Regions from separate parts of the Allobosea sp. 05L423 genome, predicted to be linked through region 2. Evidence: riboswitches for the same ligand, from Rfam matches in the RefSeq annotation. Region 2 holds a riboswitch; each other region holds the start of a gene.
What was found. A riboswitch is a leader RNA that binds a small molecule or an ion and turns the genes downstream of it on or off. The one in region 2 is predicted to bind thiamine pyrophosphate.
Positions count from the first base shown of each region.

Region 1: linked by a shared signal. The riboswitch ahead of thiC (phosphomethylpyrimidine synthase ThiC) and the one ahead of AC1DNE_RS14285 (LuxE/PaaK family acyltransferase) in region 2 are both predicted to bind thiamine pyrophosphate.
Region 3: linked by a shared signal. The riboswitch ahead of thiO (glycine oxidase ThiO) and the one ahead of AC1DNE_RS14285 (LuxE/PaaK family acyltransferase) in region 2 are both predicted to bind thiamine pyrophosphate.

Region 1 is NZ_JBFTOA010000018.1:95,745-97,999, forward strand. Features, by position in the region: gene thiC (phosphomethylpyrimidine synthase ThiC) at 1-927, opposite strand, end outside; TPP riboswitch at 1,007-1,111, opposite strand; gene AC1DNE_RS25440 (hypothetical protein) at 1,181-1,378, opposite strand; gene AC1DNE_RS25445 (hypothetical protein) at 1,423-1,707, opposite strand; gene AC1DNE_RS25450 (OmpA family protein) at 1,819-2,255, opposite strand, start outside.
Region 2 is NZ_JBFTOA010000005.1:1,153-3,407, forward strand. Features, by position in the region: gene AC1DNE_RS14280 (cephalosporin acylase I) at 1-718, opposite strand, end outside; TPP riboswitch at 857-984, shown strand; gene AC1DNE_RS14285 (LuxE/PaaK family acyltransferase) at 1,074-2,150, shown strand; gene AC1DNE_RS14290 (acyl-CoA reductase) at 2,156-2,255, shown strand, end outside.
Region 3 is NZ_JBFTOA010000003.1:603,571-605,825, forward strand. Features, by position in the region: tRNA gene AC1DNE_RS11065 (tRNA-Ser) at 324-414, opposite strand; TPP riboswitch at 612-713, shown strand; gene thiO (glycine oxidase ThiO) at 791-1,786, shown strand; gene thiS (sulfur carrier protein ThiS) at 1,770-1,967, shown strand; gene AC1DNE_RS11080 (thiazole synthase) at 1,969-2,255, shown strand, end outside.

The sequences.
Region 1 (2,255 bases), on a different contig from region 2:
CTCGGCCTGCTCGATCAGCGTGTCCTTGAACACCTCCCAATCGAGCTTGATCGGATCGCCGCCGACCTTCTCCAACGCCTGATAGATCGGCACGGTGCCGATCGGCACCGGCGAATTGCGCAGGATCCAGGAGCGGATGTTGTGGATGTTGCGGCCGGTGGAGAGGTCCATCACCGTGTCGGCGCCCCAGCGGATCGCCCAGACCAGCTTCTCGACCTCCTCGGCCGCGCCGGAGGTGACGGCGGAGTTGCCGATATTGGCGTTGATCTTGACCAGGAAGTTGCGGCCGATCGCCATCGGCTCCAGCTCGGGGTGGTTGATGTTGGCCGGGATGATCGCGCGCCCGCGGGCGATCTCGTCGCGGACGAATTCGGGCGTCACGAATTCCGGCACGCTGGCACCGAAGCTCTCGCCATCGGCATGCCGCTCCCGCGCGCCTTCCAGCATGGCGGCACGACCGAGATTCTCGCGATGGGCGACATAGATCATCTCGGGCGTGATGATGCCCGCCTTCGCGAACTCGTACTGCGTCGTCATCTGGCCCGGCTTCGCCTCGAGGATCGGGCGCTGCGCCGGGCAGGCGGGCACGAGCTGCGCTTCGCTGATATGGCCGTTGTCGGCAGCGGTGACGGCCCGGCCGGGCACGGTCTGGAAGCCGCGGGCATCGAGCCAGGCCCGGCGCGGCTGCGTCAGCCCGGCGTTGAGGTCGATTTTCGCCTCGGTCTCGGTATAGGGGCCGGAGGGATCATAGATGCGCACCGGCGGCTCGGCATCGGTGGTCAGCACGACCTCGCGGAACGGCACGCGCATTTCGGGATGTTCGGGGGCTGCGACATAAATCTTGCGCGAGCCGATGATCGGGCCGGTCGTCACGCTTTGCGGCGCGGTTTTGACGCTGTTCTTCTGGGGTTTGATATGGGCATTCATGGGGATCTCCTCCTTGGTACAGGTCAGGAGATCCGGCGTCGAAGCGGTTCAGTCGCTGTCTGCGGGCAAGGCTTTGCGCCCTGCGATCGCGTTCCAGTCCCTCCGCCGGTATGACCCGGATCAGGTTCGACGGGTTCGGCTTCGGAAGCCATCTCAGCCCTTGCGGGCACCCCTCGGAACGGTACGGAGGTTAGGCGCAGCGAGGCCGCTTGGCAACGGGTGATGCGGCAGACGATCAGAAGGCGGGAATTCTTCAGGCGGAGCGGTCGACAAGGGCGCCCTGCCCGGCCGGGAGCATCGCCTTGCTCTGGTCGACGCTCTGCTGGAGCATGGTGACGAGGCTATGATCGGCCTGCGCGTTCTGTTTGATCATCTCGGCGGACAGCGCCTGCTGCGTCGAGGCGGCCTGCATCGTGACGATGCTGCGGGCAAGGGAGACGGCGTCGCTCATGCCGGCGACGCTAATGCGCCCGCCTTGCCAAATCCTGAACGGCCTCAGGGCCTGATGATCGACGGCACCGCACGCGGCATCGGCAGGTCGCGACCGGGCTGCGGCGGGCCAGCCTGTGCTCCGTCATCGCGCTGTTCACGCCTGTCGGCGCGCGGCGGCGCGGCCCGTTCGCCGGCCGGCGGCCGCACGGCCCCATCTGCCCGGGGCCTCACCGGCACGCCAGGAGCACGCTGTTTCACGGCGGGAGGAACATTCTGAGCCGATGCCGGAAACGGCGCGAAGTAACCCGCGAGCATCAGGCCTGCCATCGCCAGAGCGGACATCTTCATGGCTGCATCTCCCATCGGCTCTCCCTGCGGAAGAGGAACCGCCACGGGCGTGCGGGGGTTCCTCGCGCGCCGCAAAGAACGGGGCTGCCCATGGAGCAGCCCCGTGCGGGATCAGCGGTTCTGACCGGTCAGCAGCGGCGTGATGCGCCGCAGCGTCACGCGCCGATTCTCGCGCGCGGCGTCCTGGGTCTGAACCTTCAGATACTGCTCGCCATAGCCCTGGGTGGTCAGGTTTTCAGGCGGGATCTGGAAGTCGCGCGTCAGGATCTCGGCGACCGACTGGGCCCGGCGATCCGAGAGCGAGAGATTGTCGACATCGGAGCCGACGGCATCGGTATGCCCCTCGACGAGGAAGACCTCGTTCGGCGAGCTCTGCAGGGCCCGCCGGACCGAATCCGCGATCACGGCCAGACGCTGACCCTGGTCCGGCGAAACCTGCCAGGAACCGGTGTCGAAGTTGATCGTATCGATATCGACGCTGCGCATGCGGGCACGCAGATCCGGCGAGTAGCGGACCTCGTCGAGCGTGTAGCGGCGCGGGATCGCGG
Region 2 (2,255 bases):
CATTCGCCGCCATATAGTCGGTCAGCGCCCGCCCGAGCTTGCCGCCATACAGCGCCTCCGGCCCCTCCGCCGCGATCAATTTCAGGCTCGCGGCATAGTCGGCCTGGACGAGCCGCATGCCCGGCTGAAGCGGCTTCCCACCTGGCAGCAGCATCGCCGCAAGACCGGGATCGCGGGCGAGATCGCTGGCGTTGTCGGTGATGCAGTTCGACAGATAGGGCGTCACCACGAAGCCGCGCTCCGCCAGCCCGATCGCCGGTTGCAGCACCTCGGCCAGCGGCAGCGTGCCGAAACGGGCGAGCGCCTCGCACCAGCCTTTCAGCGCGCCGGGAACCGCCACCGCCTTGGCGCCAACGACGTTCTCGCGGTCGCGGGTGTCGCGTTGCCTGCCGATCTCGTCGGACAGGCAGTCATACATGTCGGGCGTCGCATGGCCCGGCGCGGTCGAGAGATTGTCGATCACGACATGGCGTCCATCCGCGAGGCGGATGTGACTCAGGCCGCCACCGAGAATGCCGACCATCATCGGTTCGGCGACGGTCAGCGCGAAGAGCGAGGCGACAGCGGCGTCGATCGCATTGCCGCCGCCGAGCAGCATCTGCGCGCCCGCCGCCGAGGCGAGCGGATGATTGGTGACGACCATCCCGCGCGAGCCCGTGGCCGGCTTCTTTTCGCAGGTAAAGGAGGCGATGCGGGGTGGCGGCGCAGGAACGTTCATGGCCGGCACAGAAACGGTTTTGAGGGCCCGCGTCGAGCCTCTTCTTCAGCATGCGCGCCATGTCCCGGCTTCTCGCCGAAAGCGGCGGGCCCTGCGCCGGCAATGCTTGACAAGCCATGGCCCGAAGCCCCACCTAAAACCCGTTCCCAGGGGGGCCTCGCTAGGAGGCTGAGATTCCGCCGGCCGGGCGTCAAACCCGGCAACGCGGTGACCCTCCGAACCTGATCCGGATCATACCGGCGTAGGGATGCGGGACATGCGGCCGTCACAGGCCCTGATTCCAGCTTGCGCCCATGATCCTGTTGCGATCGACGCTCCCGGCTTGCCAGCGAGCGTCCGAACGGAGTGAGCCGCAGTGACGCAAGCCGAGATCATCGAGGCGCTCCTCGCGTTCATCTCGCTTCCCGATGCCACGGAAGCCGAATTCGAGGCGATGGCGCTGAAAGTCTTCACCTATCAGTTCCGCAACAACGAGCCCTACAAGCGCTTTGCCCTGCAGCGCGGCCGCACGCCGCTCTCGGTGAGACGCTGGCGCGACATCCCCGCCGTGCCGATCACCGCCTTCAAGGATCTGACGCTGAGCTGCAGCCCGCCGGAGGCGGCAAGCCATGTCTTCATGACGAGCGGCACGACGCAGGGCGTGCGCGGCCGCAGCTACCACCCGACGCTCGACGTCTGGAAGCGCTCGATGCTGGTGAACTTCCGCGCGCGTTTCATGCGTGGCCGCGAGCGCATCCGCATGGGCATCCTCTTCCCTGACGAGACGAAGCTGCCGAACTCCTCGCTCGCCACCTACCTCTCGCTCGCCCGGCGCGAGTGCGGCACGCCGGACTCGCAAGTCTTCATCAATGCGGACGGGCTCGACCTGGACGGCCTTCTGTCGGCGCTGGAGCAGGCGGAGACGAGCGGTGAGCCCTATTCCCTTCTCGGCGCGAGCTATTCCTTCGTGCCCGTGCTGGACGCGCTCGCCGCGAGCGGCCGGCGCTTCGCCCTGCCGGAGGGCAGCCTGATCCTCGACACCGGCGGCTTCAAGGGCCAGTCACGGGAGCTCGGCCCTGATGAGTTCTATGACGGGCTCGCAGCCGCCTTCGGCGTGCCGCGCTCGGCCTGCATCAACATGTACGGGATGACCGAGCTGAGTTCGCAGCTCTACGATGACGGAAACGAGACCTGCCCCTCGGTCAAATCCGGCCCGCACTGGATCCGCAGCCGCGTCGTCGATCCGCTGACCGGGGCGGACCTGCCGGAAGGCCAGCGGGGCGTCATCGTCCATCACGACCTCGCGCATTTCAACTGCGTTTCCGCGATCCTGACCGAGGACGCCGGCGAGATCGTCCCGGGTGGCTTCAAGCTGTTCGGCCGCGTCGACGGCGAAGCCTCGAAGGGCTGCTCGGTCGCGGTGGCCGAGTTCCTTGCGGCGGCGCGGGGCTGACCGCCGTGATCGAGCACGCAGGCCATCTGCCCGGCCTGGACCGCGAGGCGCTCCGCTGGCGCGAGGTCAGTCACAGTGCCTGGGGCGAAAGCGTCACTATCGCGC
Region 3 (2,255 bases), on a different contig from region 2:
AGGCCCGGAAGCGGGACGTTGCCGAAGTGAATCGCCCGTAAGCGGACATCTCAGACGTCGGCAAGCGGCCGCCCCCGCTTGTCAGGCGCCTCGTGGCGAATGTCTCACTTGGGGCGCCACCAGACCACGAAGGCAAACCTGTGAATGTCTGGTTCGGGGCGGCAGCCAGAGTCTGCTTATGGCGCGAACCGGAGCGCATTGCTCAATGAATGATCGCGCCTCGCGCCACCCACGTGACTTGCGAGCGAGAGCGAGTGTTGGGGTATCCGCAACTTCCGGTCCCCTATTTCTCAATTAAATCATCTGCTTAGTGCAGATAGAAGTGGCGGAGACGGAGGGATTCGAACCCTCGATACCCTTGTGGGGTATGCTCATTTAGCAAACGAGTGCCTTCAGCCTCTCGGCCACGTCTCCGGCGAGAGGCTCTATGCCTGATTGCAGAGGCCTTTGACAAGCCTCGCCGATAACTTCCTTCGTACGACCTGTGTATTCGCGCGAACGCGGCGCTCGACCACTCCCGTGTGAAGGGAGTGCTCGAGAGGTAAGAGGCCGCCGCAACGGAGCCCTGCGCCGGCCTGGCTTGCTCCCCGGCGGCGCTGCCACTAAATTGCTGTTGTCCGTTGGGGTGCCGAAAGGCTGAGAGGCGTGGCTTGCGCCAACCCATCGCACCTGATCCGGGTAATGCCGGCGAAGGGAACGGTCTTCGGCTCGCAGACAAGTTGCTCGCGCCTCAGGCCGCTGCCTTCCCGGGAGCAGGGAAAGCATGACGGCAGAACGTCCTCAGTCAGGCCTGACAGTCGCGGTGGTCGGCGCCGGCGTCGTCGGTCTCGCCTGCGCCACCGAACTGCTGGCGCGCGGCGCTGACGTCACCGTGCATGAACGCGGCCCGCGCGTCGGGGCCGAGGCCTGCTCCTGGTATGCTGGCGGCATGCTCGCGCCCTGGTGCGAGGGCGAGAGCGCCGAGGAGCCGGTGATCCGGCTAGGGCAGCAGGCAGCCGACTGGTGGGAGCGTCATGCCGGCGGCGTCGTCCGCAAGGGCACGCTCGTCGTCGCGCCAAGCCGGGATCGGTCGGAGCTGCGCCGCTTCGGCCAGCGAACCAGCCATTTCGAGGATATCGACGGCGAGGCCATCGCCGGGCTGGAGACCGATCTCGCCGGGCGATTCTCGCGCGGTCTGTTCTTCTCTGGGGAGGCGCATCTCGATCCCCGACAGGCGATCGCCGCTCTGGGCGAGCGGCTGGTCGCGAACGGCGCCGTCATCCATTTCGACAGTGCGGTCGAACCGGCCGATCTCGATGCCGATATCGTCCTCGACTGCCGCGGGCTGGCTGCGCGCGATGTCCTGCCGGAACTGCGCGGCGTCAAGGGTGAGATGCTGCTGCTCCGGAGCGACGATATCAGCCTGTCGCGGCCGGTTCGTCTGCTGCACCCGCGTATCCCGCTTTACATCGTGCCGCGTGCCGACGGGCTCTTCATGGTCGGTGCGACGATGATCGAGAGCGGGGAGCGCAGCCGCATCTCGGCCCGCGCCATGCTGGAGCTGCTCGGCGCGGCCTATGCGCTGCATCCAGCCTTCGGCGAGGCGGAGGTGGTCGAGATCGGTACCGATGCCCGCCCGGCCTTTCCCGACAACCTGCCGCGGCTGACACGCCGCGGGCGGGTGATCCACGTCAACGGACTCTACCGCCACGGTTTCCTGCTCAGCCCCGCGATGGCGTGGATGGCGGCGGAAGCCGTGTCCAATCCGCAATCCAGACCGGAGATGCTGCATGACCTTGCTGCTTAACGGCGCGCCGCAGGAAATCGCCGCGAAGACGCTGGCGGAGGCGCTGGCCGAGCTCGGCTATGGCGGCCGCATCGTCGCGACGGCGGTGAACGGCGAGTTCGTGCCGGCGCGCAAGCGGGCCGAGATGCCTTTGAACGATGGCGACCGCATCGAGGTCGTCGCGCCGATGCAGGGAGGCTGAGATGGCGTCCTTCTATGGTTTCGAGCCGCAGAATCCGCTTTTCCTCGGTACAGCGCAGTATCCGTCTCCCGCGATCCTGGCCGAGGCGGTGAAGCGCTCGGGCGCCGAGGTCGTCACCGTCTCGCTGCGGCGGGAATCGGCCGGCGGCGCCGGGCAGGCGTTCTGGGCGCTGATCCGCGAGCTCGGCGTCAAGGTTCTGCCGAACACGGCGGGCTGTCACACCGTCAAGGAAGCGGTGACCACCGCACAGATGGCGCGCGAGGTCTTCGGCACCGACTGGATCAAGCT